DNA from 4 places in the Kitasatospora sp. NBC_00070 genome. Region 3 is predicted to be linked to each of the others. Evidence: riboswitches for the same ligand, from Rfam matches in the RefSeq annotation. Region 3 holds a riboswitch; each other region holds the start of a gene.
The links. Region 3 has a riboswitch for cyclic di-AMP ahead of OHV05_RS10490 (peptidoglycan DD-metalloendopeptidase family protein). Riboswitches for the same ligand answer to the same signal wherever they lie in the genome.
Positions count from the first base shown of each region.

Region 1: linked by a shared signal. The riboswitch ahead of OHV05_RS20670 (transglycosylase family protein) and the one ahead of OHV05_RS10490 (peptidoglycan DD-metalloendopeptidase family protein) in region 3 are both predicted to bind cyclic di-AMP.
Region 2: linked by a shared signal. The riboswitch ahead of OHV05_RS28285 (hypothetical protein) and the one ahead of OHV05_RS10490 (peptidoglycan DD-metalloendopeptidase family protein) in region 3 are both predicted to bind cyclic di-AMP.
Region 4: linked by a shared signal. The riboswitch ahead of OHV05_RS05070 (transglycosylase family protein) and the one ahead of OHV05_RS10490 (peptidoglycan DD-metalloendopeptidase family protein) in region 3 are both predicted to bind cyclic di-AMP.

Region 1 covers NZ_CP108247.1:4,471,068-4,474,266, forward strand. Annotated here, with positions in the region: gene OHV05_RS20665 (cytochrome P450) at 1-938, shown strand, start outside; cyclic di-AMP (ydaO/yuaA leader) riboswitch at 1,150-1,300, shown strand; gene OHV05_RS20670 (transglycosylase family protein) at 1,306-2,019, shown strand; gene eno (phosphopyruvate hydratase) at 2,225-3,199, shown strand, end outside.
Region 2 covers NZ_CP108247.1:6,219,796-6,222,994, reverse strand. Annotated here, with positions in the region: gene OHV05_RS28290 (hypothetical protein) at 119-577, shown strand; gene OHV05_RS28285 (hypothetical protein) at 596-1,771, opposite strand; cyclic di-AMP (ydaO/yuaA leader) riboswitch at 1,774-1,941, opposite strand; gene OHV05_RS28280 (ribonuclease domain-containing protein) at 2,322-2,669, shown strand; gene OHV05_RS28275 (methyltransferase domain-containing protein) at 2,841-3,199, opposite strand, start outside.
Region 3 covers NZ_CP108247.1:2,265,130-2,268,328, reverse strand. Annotated here, with positions in the region: gene OHV05_RS10500 (hypothetical protein) at 1-65, shown strand, start outside; gene OHV05_RS10495 (DUF6348 family protein) at 107-844, opposite strand; cyclic di-AMP (ydaO/yuaA leader) riboswitch at 1,182-1,370, shown strand; gene OHV05_RS10490 (peptidoglycan DD-metalloendopeptidase family protein) at 1,376-2,404, shown strand; tRNA gene OHV05_RS10485 (tRNA-Gly) at 2,469-2,542, opposite strand; tRNA gene OHV05_RS10480 (tRNA-Pro) at 2,719-2,792, shown strand.
Region 4 covers NZ_CP108247.1:1,081,764-1,084,962, forward strand. Annotated here, with positions in the region: gene OHV05_RS05065 (hypothetical protein) at 1-1,082, opposite strand, end outside; cyclic di-AMP (ydaO/yuaA leader) riboswitch at 1,316-1,518, shown strand; gene OHV05_RS05070 (transglycosylase family protein) at 1,505-2,680, shown strand; gene OHV05_RS05075 (hypothetical protein) at 2,828-3,175, shown strand.

The DNA of each region.
Region 1 (3,199 bases), 2.2 Mb from region 3:
TGGTGTCGAAGGCGTTCACGCCGCGCCGGGTGGCCGAGTTCGAGCCCCGGGTGCAGCAGCTGACGGACCGGCTGATCGACGACTTCGCGGCCCGCGGGTCGGCCGACCTGATCCACGAGTTCGCCTTCCCGCTCCCCATCTACGCGATCTGCGACCTGCTCGGGGTGCCGCCGGAGGACCAGGACGACCTGCGGGACTGGGCCGGGGCGATGATCCGCCACCACGGCGGGCAGCGCGGCGGGGTGGGCCGGGCGGTGAAGCGGATCCGGACCTACCTGCTGGAGCTGATCCACCGGAAGCGGGCCGACCTGGGCGACGACCTGATCTCCGGGCTGATCCGGGCGAGCGACCACGGTGAGCACCTGACCGAGAACGAGGCCGCGGCGATGGCCTTCATCCTGCTGTTCGCCGGCTTCGAGACCACCATCAACCTGATCGGCAACGGCACCTACGCGCTGCTCCGCAACCCGGCCCAGCGCGCCCTGTTGCAGGAGTCGGTGCAGCGCGGCGAGACGGCGCTGCTGGCCACGGCGGTGGAGGAACTGCTGCGCTACGACGGCCCGGTGGAGCTGGCCACCTGGCGGTTCGCCACCGAGCCGCTCACCATCGGCGGGGTGGACATCCCGGTCGGCGACCCGGTGTTGGTGGTGCTGGCGGCGGCCGACCGGGACCCGGCCAGGTTCGCCGCGGAGAACACCCTGGACCTGGCCCGCAAGGACAACCCGCACCTGGGGTTCGGGCACGGCATCCACTACTGCATCGGTGCCCCGCTGGCCCGGCTGGAGGGTCAATTCGCCCTGGCCACGCTGCTGACCAGGCTGCCCGACCTCCAACTGGCCGCCGAACCGGAGGAGCTGCGCTGGCGGGGCGGGCTGATCATGCGCGGGCTGCGGGAGTTGCCGGTCTCGTTCACGCCGGAGGTCACCGACCCGCACTGACGGCGTGTCGGTCAGATCTGATCAGGCGTGATCTGAGTACACATCAATCCGGACATACCAGTATGGTTTGTGGACGACCCGCAGCGGAGCGTGATTTCTGTGTGATCTGTTCGACATAAGCTTGTGATCCATCGGGTCATCTGCTTACTCTCCCTGGTGTTCGCAGCTGCGAACCCCGAGCGCGGAACGCCGAATCCTGCCCGCCGCGCTGCCGGGACACCGACCAGACCCTTGGGCAGGGGCGGGGGACCCAGGTAAGTCGCCGTCCCCCACGGCTTGGGGTGAAGCCGCCAGCAGTGGCGGCCGGGCCACCTCCCGGTCCGAACCCGACAGCTCACCTCGCAGGCGTGCGGAGAGGGACTTCTTCATGCTCTTCACCGGTTCGGGCCGTCATCGTCGTCGTACGCAGACCGAGAAGGCCATCGCCGTGGCGGGTGTCGCGGGCGTCGGCCTCGCACTCCCGCTGCTGACCGCCACCGGCGCGCACGCCGCCCCGGTCGACACCTGGGACAAGGTCGCCCAGTGCGAGAGCGGCGGCGACTGGGGCATCAGCACCGGCAACGGGTTCTACGGTGGCCTCCAGTTCACCCCGAGCACCTGGAAGGCGTTCGGCGGTCAGTCCTACGCCCCGCAGGCCAACCAGGCCAGCAAGGGCCAGCAGATCGCGGTCGCCGAGAAGGTGCTCGCCTCGCAGGGCCCCGGCGCCTGGCCGGTCTGCTCCGTCAAGGCCGGCCTGAGCAAGGGTGGTTCGGCCGCCCAGGTCGACACCTCGGCCGGCAAGTCCTCCCGCTCGGAGACCCGTACCCCGGCGCCGAAGGCCACCCCGAAGGCCGCCGCACCGAAGCAGGAGACCGCGCCGAAGCCCGCCACCCCGAAGGTGGACGCGCCGAAGGTCAGCACGCCGAAGCACGCCGCCCCGGCGCCCGCCACCGGCGGATACACCGTCAAGTCCGGCGACACGCTCTCGGACATCGCCGCCGCGCACGGCCAGGACTGGCAGCAGGTCTACCAGGCCAACCGGTCCACCATCGGTGGCGACCCCGACCTGATCCTGCCGGGCCAGCTGCTCAAGCTCGGCTGACGCGGAACTCCCGCGACACTCCGTCAGCAGGGGCCGTACCACTTCCGGGTGGTACGGCCCCGTTTGCGGTCATTCAGGTGAACTACCGATGAGTAGCCGGGCCACACGGTGAGACGGGACCAAGGTCAGCGTGGCCCCGGGCTCCGGTGCGGTTAGGCTCTGGTCGTAACGACAACACATCCCGCTTCCGTCAAGGAGATGCCACGTGCCGTCCATTGATGTCGTCGTAGCCCGTGAGATTCTCGACTCCCGTGGCAACCCCACGGTCGAGGTCGAGGTCGGTCTGGACGACGGCAGCACCGGCCGTGCCGCCGTCCCGTCGGGCGCCTCCACCGGTGCCTTCGAGGCCCTCGAGCTGCGTGACGGCGACAAGAACCGCTACTTCGGCAAGGGTGTCGAGAAGGCCGTGCTGGCCGTCATCGAGCAGATCGGCCCGGAGCTGGTCGGCTACGACGCCACCGAGCAGCGCCTGATCGACCAGGCCATGCTCGACCTGGACGCCACCCCGGACAAGTCCTCGCTCGGTGCCAACGCGATCCTCGGTGTCTCGCTCGCCGTGGCGCACGCCGCCTCCGAGGCCAGCGACCTGCCGCTGTTCCGCTACCTCGGTGGCCCGAACGCGCACGTGCTGCCCGTCCCGATGATGAACATCCTCAACGGTGGGTCGCACGCCGACTCCAACGTCGACATCCAGGAGTTCATGATCGCGCCGATCGGCGCGGAGTCCTTCTCCGAGGCCGTCCGCTGGGGCGTCGAGGTCTACCACACGCTCAAGGGCGTGCTGAAGGAGCGCGGCCTCTCCACCGGTCTGGGCGACGAGGGCGGCTTCGCGCCGAACCTCGACTCCAACCGCGAGGCGCTCGACCTCATCGTCGAGGCCATCAAGAAGGCCGGCTACACCCCGGGCAAGGACGTCGCGCTCGCCCTGGACGTCGCCGCCTCCGAGTTCTTCAAGGACGGCGCCTACCAGTTCGAGGGCAAGGCGCTCTCCTCCGCCGAGCTGATCGCGTACTACGCCGAGCTGGTCGCCGCGTACCCGCTGGTCTCGATCGAGGACCCGCTGGACGAGCAGGACTGGGACGGCTGGAAGGCCATGACGGACGAGCTGGGCGACAAGGTCCAGCTGGTCGGTGACGACCTGTTCGTCACCAACCCGGTCCGCCTGGCCCGTGGCATCGAG
Region 2 (3,199 bases), 4.0 Mb from region 3:
GACGCCGGGGCGGTCGCCCGAAACCCGCCCGGCACACCGTCCCCGCCTCCGTACGAATCCGCGTCGCGCCGCTACAGTGCGTAGCGGGACGACCGCATTCGGCAGACAGGTGATGACAGTGACCAGATGGGTGATGGCGGGCCTGGCCGCCTCGGCGGCGCTGATGCTCGGCGCCACGACGGCGGGCGCGGCGCCCTCCGGCTCCGACCTCATGGTGGTCCGGCTGGACCCGGACGCGGTCGCGCCGGGCGGGACCACCACCGTGCACGGCTTCGTCGCCAACGTCGGCCCGCAGCGGACGGCCTCGCCGTTCACCGTGCTGGTCGACCTGCCGGCCGGGTTCACCGCCGAGGGGCCGTACTTCCCGGCCGGCTGCCGGGCCCTGTCCGACCAGGTCGTGCAGTGCACCTTCGGCGGCGGGCTGCCCCCGCTGGAGACCGCGACCGCGCTGGTACCGGTCCGGGCGGACGCCGACGTGCCCCCCGGCACGGTGGCCGAGGGGCACGTCAGGGTGGTCAGCGTGGACGATCACAACCCCGCGAACAACAGCACGCCGTTCACGCTGACCGTCGGCTGACCCGAGCTCAGCTCACGGTCAGCGGTAGACCCGGACGTAGTCCGAGGCGAAGCTGATCGGCGCGCTGCCGCTGGGCCCCGGGTGGTACTGCCCGGCGCCCACCGAGAGGTTGAGGATCAGGTAGGCCGACCAGTTCGCCCCGACACCGGTGCCGTCGGAGAAGACCTTGGTCCCGTTCACGTACCAGTCGACGGAGTTGGCCCCGTAGTAGGTCCCGATGGTGACCCACTTGTCGGGGCCGACCGCGTTCGCGTCGGTGTGGTACTTCAGGCCGGACTTGACGTGGTTGGTCAGCTCCAGCAGCGCCGCGTTGTCGGGGTGGTACTCGAAGCTGTCGATCTCCCCGTTGCCGTCCTTCCAGGTCCACAGCGCGGGCCAGGCTCCGGAGCCGGCCGGCAGCTTGACCCGGGTCTCGGCGTAGTCGCCGGTCTTCACCTGGAAGCCCTGGGAGGAGTACTCGGTGGTGAGCAGCCCGGTGTCCCAGGCCTGCTTGCCGCTCTCCAGGGTGTGCGTGGACGGCTTCGCGGTGAAGGTGGCCACGCCGCCGGAGACCGAGACGCCGCCGGGGTTCAGCCAGTCGAGCTTGTTGTCGTCCGGGTTGTGGTTGCCGTAGCGGTACGCGCTGCTGCGGTCACCGACCCACTTGGAGCCCCAGGCGATCGAGCTGTCGAACTCCTCCGACCAGGTCAGCGCCTTGCCGGGGATCGGCGAGCCGCCCACCGTCGGGGTGGGAGTCGGCGTCGGGGTGGGAGTCGGCGTCGGCGTCGGGGTCGGCGTGGGGGCGACCGTGCCGCCGACGGTCAGCTTCTGCGACGGCAGGTTGTGCCAACTCCCGCCCTGGTCCTGCCAGAAGCCGAACTGGGTGTACGTCCCGGCGGGCAGCGTCCGGGCCCCGCTGGTGAAGTTCACGCCGCCCGGGCAGATCTGCACGTTGCTGGCGTTGCCGGGGAAGTCGAGGTTCCGGCCGGCCGCGTCCCGGACGCCGACGCCGAGCGTCTTCGCGGTGAAGCAGGCGCTGGAGTGCACGGTCAGACCCGCCTTGGTCGCGGTGTTCGCGGCCGTCGAGCTGAGGGTGAGCCGGTCCTGCGTGACGGCGGTGGCCGCCTGTGCCTGACCGGCCAGGCCGGTGGCGACCAGGGGTACCGCCACCAGGGCGGCCGCACCGAGGCGTGCGGGGGTAAGGGCGATGCGCATGGGCAGGTCCTCTGCGACGCCTGCGAGGTGAGCTGTCGGGTTCGGGCGAGAGGAATCGCCCGGCCGCAGTGGGTGCGGCTTCACCCCGAGCGACCCCCGTACCGGAGCAGGGGAGAGCGCAGACTGACCTGGTTCCCCCGCTCCTGCCCATGTTTCGGTGATCGGGTACCCGGCACCGGGTGGACAGGACTCGGCGTCCCGGCGACGAGGTCCGCGTAGGTGCGGACGACTCCATGCAGGCTAGGCAGATCGCCTGTCCATCGACAACGAGAGTTGCCTCACATCAGGTTTGGCGGGCCCCCGACCGGTGCGGGCCGACTGCACCCGGCCGACCGCGACCGCCGGGCCCCGGGTCGGCCCCACCCTCGCCCGGCACCCTTGTTCGACACTTCGATCGCTCGCGGTACACGACAAGTCGCAGGAGTTCCACGGTAGTTACGCGCGGGTGAAGTGTTTCCGCAGCCCTTCCGCAGCGTTCTGACATGCCCTCACAATGACAGCCATGCGAATCACTCTACGCGCGTTGCAGACCCGTGCCGCTTCCGTCGCGATGGTCGGCCTGGTCGCCCTGGCCCCCACCGCCGTGTTCGCCACCGACGCCTCCGCCAAGGTCAGCGGGAGCGTCTGCCTGACGGCGCTGCCGAGCCAGGGTCGGGACACCATCCGGCTGATCGACGCGGGCGGCCCGTTCCCGTACAGCCAGGACGGCATCGTCTTCCAGAACCGGGAGGGCGTGCTGCCGAGCCAGTCCACCGGCTACTACCACGAGTACACCGTCAAGACGCCGGGGTCGTCGACCCGGGGCGCCCGACGGATCGTCACCGGCAAGGTCTTCCACGAGGACTACTACACCTCCGACCACTACGCGACCTTCTACAAGGTCAACTTCGGCTGCTGACCGCTCCCCCACGGCCGCCCGCCCCCACTCCCCGGGGACGGGCGGCCCCGTCGTTGCACTGACCTGACGTCAGGTCCTGCCACGCGACGTACGGCCGGAAAGCGGGGCCCGGCCACTGGTTGTTGAACCCTGCGCCCTCACGTTGAGGCGAACGGGAACCGGGAGTCCGAATCACCTGTGCTGCGGGACCTGGCTGTCCGGCTGGTCGAGCCACGGGACCTGGTGACCGGCCGCCACGGTCAGGCCGAAGCGTTCGACTCCCGGCCGGCCTTCGGCCTGCCACCACCGAACAGCACGTTCGACGGCCTGCCACAACCGACGGGGGCCGGCCTGGTACACGGTGGTCTCCGACTGGCCCTTACGCCACACAACCGCTGCCCATGACCTGTCACCGAGCCCGTAGAACCAGGCGGTTGTCGTGCCGTCGTCCTGTTCGTGGATCACGTGTGTCACGTCCGGCACCGCCAGGCCGATGACGAACGTCTGCACGCCCCACACTCCGCCGAGATCATCCGCCGTGAGTGTCGTCC
Region 3 (3,199 bases):
CGGCCAAGCCGATCCAGGACTTCCTGACCCAACTCGCCCAGACCATCTCCTCGGTCGCCAGCTGACCTGGCGCGCCTGACCCGGGTCGGGCCGGCTTCGGCCGGTCTCAGCGACGGCCCCGCCACCAGCGGCCCAACCGGCCGCGCCGCGGCGGGGGTTCGGCCTGTCCCGGGGTCTCCGTCACCGGATGCTCGGCGACCAGCAGCAGGAACAGCCGGGCCCAGCACAGCCGTTCACCGCGCGGCCAGTCCAGCGCGCGCAGCGTGGTGGAGGCCGACTCGCAGACCGTCCCGTTGATCCGGACCTCGGCGACGTCGTCGCCCGCCTTGCCGCCGAAGAACAGCTTCACGCCGTTGACCTGACGCTCGGCCAGCTCCGGCAGCACGGCGGCGGCCAGCACCGGGCCGAGATCCCGCTCGGCGACCCAGTCGAACAGCGGGTCGGTGTCGACGCCGAACACCGCGGCCGGGCCCTGCACGACGTGCCAGCCCGGGAGTTCGGGGGCGTCGTAGTGGTCGCCGCCGCCGGTCAGCAGGCCGACCACGGCACTCGCCGTGGTGCCCGCCCACATCCGCACCGCGCTGTCCAGCCGCTCCACCTCGGTGCCGCCGACGCCGGCCGCGCAGTCCCAGATCACCGGCGCGTCGCCCTGGCCGAGCCGCAGCACGTAGCCGAGGTCGACGTGGCCGCCGCCGGTGCCGTGCTCGTCGTGCTCCCGGAACGCCACCGCCGTGGTGCCGGGCCCGCGCAGCAGCGGACCGTCGGCGGTGAACTCCTGGCCGAGCCGGGCCAGCTCGCGGACCGCCGCGCGCTGGATGACGGCCAGCCGTTCCTCGGGGCGCACAGACGGGGCTCCTCGCTCGACAGAACTCTGCTCGACGGCGCTTCGAACACCTTCGTTCGAGCGCGACCGTGGCGAGCGTATCGGCCCGGCGTGAGCGGTGTCACTGTCGGCGCTGGCGGAGCGGGACCGGGTGGGTACGGACGGCGATATCGGCCACCCTCCGTGAACCGATCGGGGACGAAGTGTCGCCGAATCGGGCCCTCCGGGTCGCAAGTCCCGGACCGGAAGTGACCTTCGTCCCTGATCATCCTTGTTCATCGTTCAACCGGGGCTTGCCAGCGGGCGGCCGATCGGCTTTGCTTCGAGGCCTGTCCGGTGAACGACCGGATGGGCTCAACCGGGCGGAACGCCGAGTCCTGCCGCCGCCCGGCGCCTCGTACAAGGCACGCATGGCAGGAGCGGGGGACCCAAGGTAAGTCGCCGAACCGGTGTGAACCGGGACGGCTTGGGGTTAAGCCGCATTCCTGCGGCCGGGCATCTCCAGCCCGCACCCGACAGCTCACCTCGTAGGCGTCGGAGAGGACCACCCCCATGTCCGCACAGGGCAAGCACCGTCGCGTCCAGCTGTCCCACCTGACCCGGATCGCCGTCGCGACCGGCGTGCTCGGCGCCACCTTCGCGCTGCCGGTCGCCGCCGCCAGCGCCCACCAGGGCCACGCCGCCGCCTCCGTGCCGCAGGCCGCCCCGGCCGCCGCCGTCACCACCATCGCCACCGAGACCGCCGCCACCACCGTGGCTCCGGTCTCCGCTCCGGCCGCCCCGGTCGCGAGCAGCTACCAGGTCGTCAGCGGCGACACCCTCTCGAAGATCGCCACCGCCAAGCAGGTGGACGGCGGCTGGGAGAAGCTCTACCAGGACAACCGCTCGGTGGTCGGTGGCAACCCGAACCTGATCTACCCGGGTCAGCAGCTCTCGCTCGCCGGCCAGGCCGCGGCCGTCGCGCCGCAGCCCGCCGCGGAGGCCCCGAAGGCCGCCGAGGCGCCGAAGACCGAGACCAAGTCCTCTTCCTCCTCTTCCACGAGCACCACGGACTCCACCAAGGCGTCCCGCTCCAAGTCGACCCCGGCTCCGAAGGCCGACACGGCCCCCAAGGCCAAGTCGACCACCACCGCCCCGGCCACCACCGAGGCCGCCAAGCCCGCCACCGTGGCGGCCGGCGGTTACGTCGCCCCGGTCAGTGGTGGCACCTCCACCGCCTACCACGCCTCCGGCTCCTCCTGGTCCAGCGGCTACCACACCGGCGTCGACTTCCGTGCCTCGACCGGCACCGTGGTCAAGGCCATCACCACCGGCACCGTCGTCTCGGCCGGCAACGGCGGGTCCTACGGCAACGAGGTCGTCGTCAAGCACGCCGACGGCAAGTACTCCGAGTACGCCCACCTCTCCTCGATCTCCGTCAAGGTCGGCCAGACCGTCTCGGCCGGCCAGCAGCTGGGCCTCTCCGGCGCCACCGGCAACGTGACCGGCCCGCACCTGCACTTCGAGGTCCGCACCGGCCCGTCCTACGGCTCCGACATCGACCCGGTCGCGTACCTGCGCGCCCACGGCGTCAGCGTCTGATCAGGGTCTGACCCCGGCTCAGACGACTTCGGCCCCCCGGTCATTGACCGGGGGGCCGAAGTGTTGGAGCGGGTGACGAGAATCGAACTCGCGTGACCAGTTTGGAAGACTGGGGCTCTACCATTGAGCTACACCCGCGTGCGGTGCCTGAGCACACGGCGACCTCGGGCCCGTTGCCGGTCTCGAGGACAGGGTCAGCGTACCTGGTCGGGTCGGTTGCTCGCACACCGCTTTGGCCGTTCGGGGTGTCCGGCGGGTCTCCGATATGACCAATGGGGCGCCCTGGGCGGCGTGTACGCTTCCTCTCGGCACCACGGGGTGTGGCGCAGCTTGGTAGCGCGTCCGCTTTGGGAGCGGAAGGCCGTCGGTTCGAATCCGGCCACCCCGACAGTGCGGCAGGGTCTCGTCGGTGCGCGGGGCCCTGTTGGCGTTTCACGGGGTCGTGACCGGAGCGCCGGGTACGCCGACGGCGAACCTGACGGTGTGCCAGGTGGCGCGTCCCCTTTTCCCGGCCGGGCCCGGCCCGTCCGGAATTCGGACGTTGATGCGACCGTCCGGGGCCGTGCGGGGAGCCGGGTTCGGGGGTCCTTCGGGCCGTGTGGGCGACCCGAACAGCGGCGCCCTGGCGTCCGCCTTTCGTGCTACCGGTAGGATGGGCCGCTGGCGGTCGTCCCTGTGGCATGTGCACAGGTCAGACCGCCCGAGGGCGAGGAGTCACGCTCACCGTCCACCCCCGTACGGGAGATGCAGCTCCAACCGCCCATCACCCGTCTCGCCCGAACCCGATCGGCCCAC
Region 4 (3,199 bases), 1.2 Mb from region 3:
ATGTGGAAGTGCAGCCCGTACCGGCCGAGGACCGGCTCGGTGACCGCCTTGCCGTTCCACTGGTCCTTGCCGGGGCCGCGCGGTCCGAGCCAGCGCAGCGCGGCGTGCCGGACGTCGGACTTCCGGGAGCTGGTCAGGTGGACGTGGGCGCGGCCCTTCTCGGTGCCCTCGATTCGGACATTACGGGTTAAATTCAGCACTTCCGCCCCGACGGTGACGCCCCCTCCGGTCGCCACCCGGGGATGCGGGTACTTCAGCGGGCCGTCCAGGGTGACCGTACCGCCGCTGATCGAGGCGATGGTCCGCAGGTCGTACCGCTCCGAGAAACCGTCGCCGGCGGGCGCCCCGGTCGGGGTGACGGCGAGCTCGTCACCGGGGCGCCAGCCGGTCGGCTCGGTGGCCAGGGTGATCCGGGTGTCGCCGGCCTTCAGCGCGCCGGTGGCGCGCACCCAGGCCGTCCTGGCGGCGCCGTCCAGTCGGAGGTAGCCGGCCCCGGTGACCCAGAGACCGGTGTCGTCCGGCATCAGCGTCATACCACCGCCCTGGAAGCGCCGTTCGTCCACGTCGGGGAACCGCAGGGTGTGCAGGGCGGCGTCGGCCGGGGCCAGCGTCAGACTGCCCTTGACCTCGACGTTGCCCGCCGAGCTGAGCACCACCGAGCGGTCGGCCGCGAAGGTCAGCGAACCGGATGCTTCGACCACCAACGAGCCGACCGCCGCATCGCCGTCCAGCACCACGTGGTCGGCGATCCGGACGGCGGCGGCCGGGCCGGGCAGCTTGCCGCCCCAGCCGGCCGGGTCCGACCACGGACGAGCCGGCCGGCTCGGTTCCGGGGAGGGCGAAGGCGACGGCTCCGGGGAGGCGGACGGCAGCGGGTCACCGTGCGAGTGGGCGGCCCCGGGCGTGGGCGGCGGCGGAGCCGAGGCGACGTCAGGGGCGTCACCGGTGTGCCGGACCAGCTCCTCCACCCCGATCGCGGCGGCCGCCGTGCCGGCCGCGATCCAGCCGAGTAGCTTTCTGCGCCCGGTCTTTGCCGAGTCGTTATCTTCCGGTCCCGCTCCGGGCCTCTTCGCGTGCCGCATGGTGCCGCGCACCCCTCCCCCGGGCCGCGCCTGCGGCCGCCTCGCCTGAAGCATAGGCAAGTCCCTTGAACGGGAAGGGATTTGATCAGATTCGATCGAAACCCATCACCGGAACGGACACTTCAGCATCATGAAGGTTCCATAAAGAAAGCATGATCCACATCACAGAGGTTTGCGGTTTGAACTTAAGTCTGTCTAACGTGCTCCCCTGTTCGTGGCCACACGGACCCAGTTCATCCGGAACGCCGAGTCCTGCCATCGGATGAACAGGCAGCAGAGCAAAACACCATGGCAGGGGCGGGGGAACCACAGGTAAGTCGCCTGCAATTGGTCCGATTTGACCGATTTCAGGCTTGGGGTGAAGCCGTGCTCACGCACGGCCGGGCAACTCCAGCCCGAATCCGACAGCTCACCTCGCAGGCGTGGGAGAGGAACGCATCTTCATGCTGTCCAGCAGCGCGTCCAAGCGCACCCGCCGTCTGATCGCCGCGACCGGTGTGGTCGGCATCGGCCTCTCGGTCCCGTGCCTCACCGCCGGTTCCGCGTCCGCCGCCACCGTCTCCACCTGGGACAAGGTCGCCCAGTGCGAGTCCACCGGCGACTGGAGCATCAACACCGGCAACGGCTTCTACGGCGGCCTCCAGTTCACCTCCAGCACCTGGGCCGAGTTCGGTGGCAAGCAGTACGCCGCCCAGGCCAACCAGGCCAGCAAGGGCCAGCAGATCGCGATCGCCGAGAAGGTGCTCGCCTCCCAGGGCCCCGGCGCCTGGCCGGTCTGCTCCGTGCAGGCCGGACTGACCAAGGGCGGCGGCGCCGCCCAGGTCGACACCTCCTCGACCGGCACCACCGCCAAGACCACCACGCCGAAGGCCACCACCCCCAAGGCGGCCACCCCGGCGCCGAAGGCGGCCGAGCAGCAGACCACCACCACGACCACCGCGGCCAAGAGCTACACCGTGGTCGCCGGTGACTGGCTCTCCACCATCGCGCAGAGCCAGAACGTCGAGGGCGGCTGGGAGAAGCTCTACGAGCTGAACAAGGCGATCCTGTCCGAGGGTCCGGACATGATCTACCCGGGCCAGCAGCTGGCCCTCGGCGGCACCACCACCGTGGTGACCAGCGCGCCGAAGTCGACCGCCCCGGCGCCGAGTTCGTCGTCGGCCGGTACCGGCGCCAAGACCACCAAGAGCACCAAGGCCGCGTCCGGCTCCACCGCCACCACCGCGGTGGCGGCGACCGGCAGCAAGGCCGCCGCGATCAACTTCGCGATGTCCAAGCTCGGCCAGGCGTACGTCTACGGCGGCAGCAGCAACGGCGGCTGGGACTGCTCGGGTCTGACCCAGGCGGCCTTCCGCCAGGCCGGCATCTCGCTGCCCCGGGTCGCCAACGACCAGGCGGACGCCAGCACCCGGGTCTCGCTGGACAACCTCCAGGCCGGCGACCTGCTGTTCTGGTCGAACAACGGCAGCAACTCCGGCGTCTACCACGTCGCCCTCTACATCGGCGACGGCAAGTACGTCGAGGCCGCCAACCCGCGGGCGGGCGTGAAGACCGAGTCCATCGCCAACTGGGCGCCGGACTTCGCCGGTCGCGTCTGACGCACCCCAGGCCGCTGCCCCGGAGACCCTGGTCGGCTCCGGGGCAGCGGCCTGCCCGCAGCGATTATCCTGGCGGTGATGTGCGCCTTCGCTTCGTCGGTCATGTCGCGGAGTTGCCAGCCCACAGTTCGACCGCGAGGACCAGCCATGACCGTGCCGCCCACCGCGACCCAGCGGATCGCCGAGACCATCCGGCCCGCGATGCTCCAGGGTCTGCAGAACGCCGACCTCGGCGGCGCCGCCGGCACCCAGCACATCAACGCCTGGGCGGACTGGATCGCCGAGGCGGTCTTCCACACCGCCGTCCAGCCGCTGGCCGTCGAGCGCGACGCGTTCGCCGACCGGGTCGACACCCTCAGCGAGGTCGCGAAGCGGCACAAGGCGAACTACCTGGACGCGGTCCAGGACGTCCAGCGCCTGAACAGCCGGGTCGCCGAGCTGGAGGCCGAGCTGGCCGAGCTGCGCGCGGCCCCCGACGAGCCGCCGACCGACTGACCGGGTCGGCCCGCCCGTCCAGGA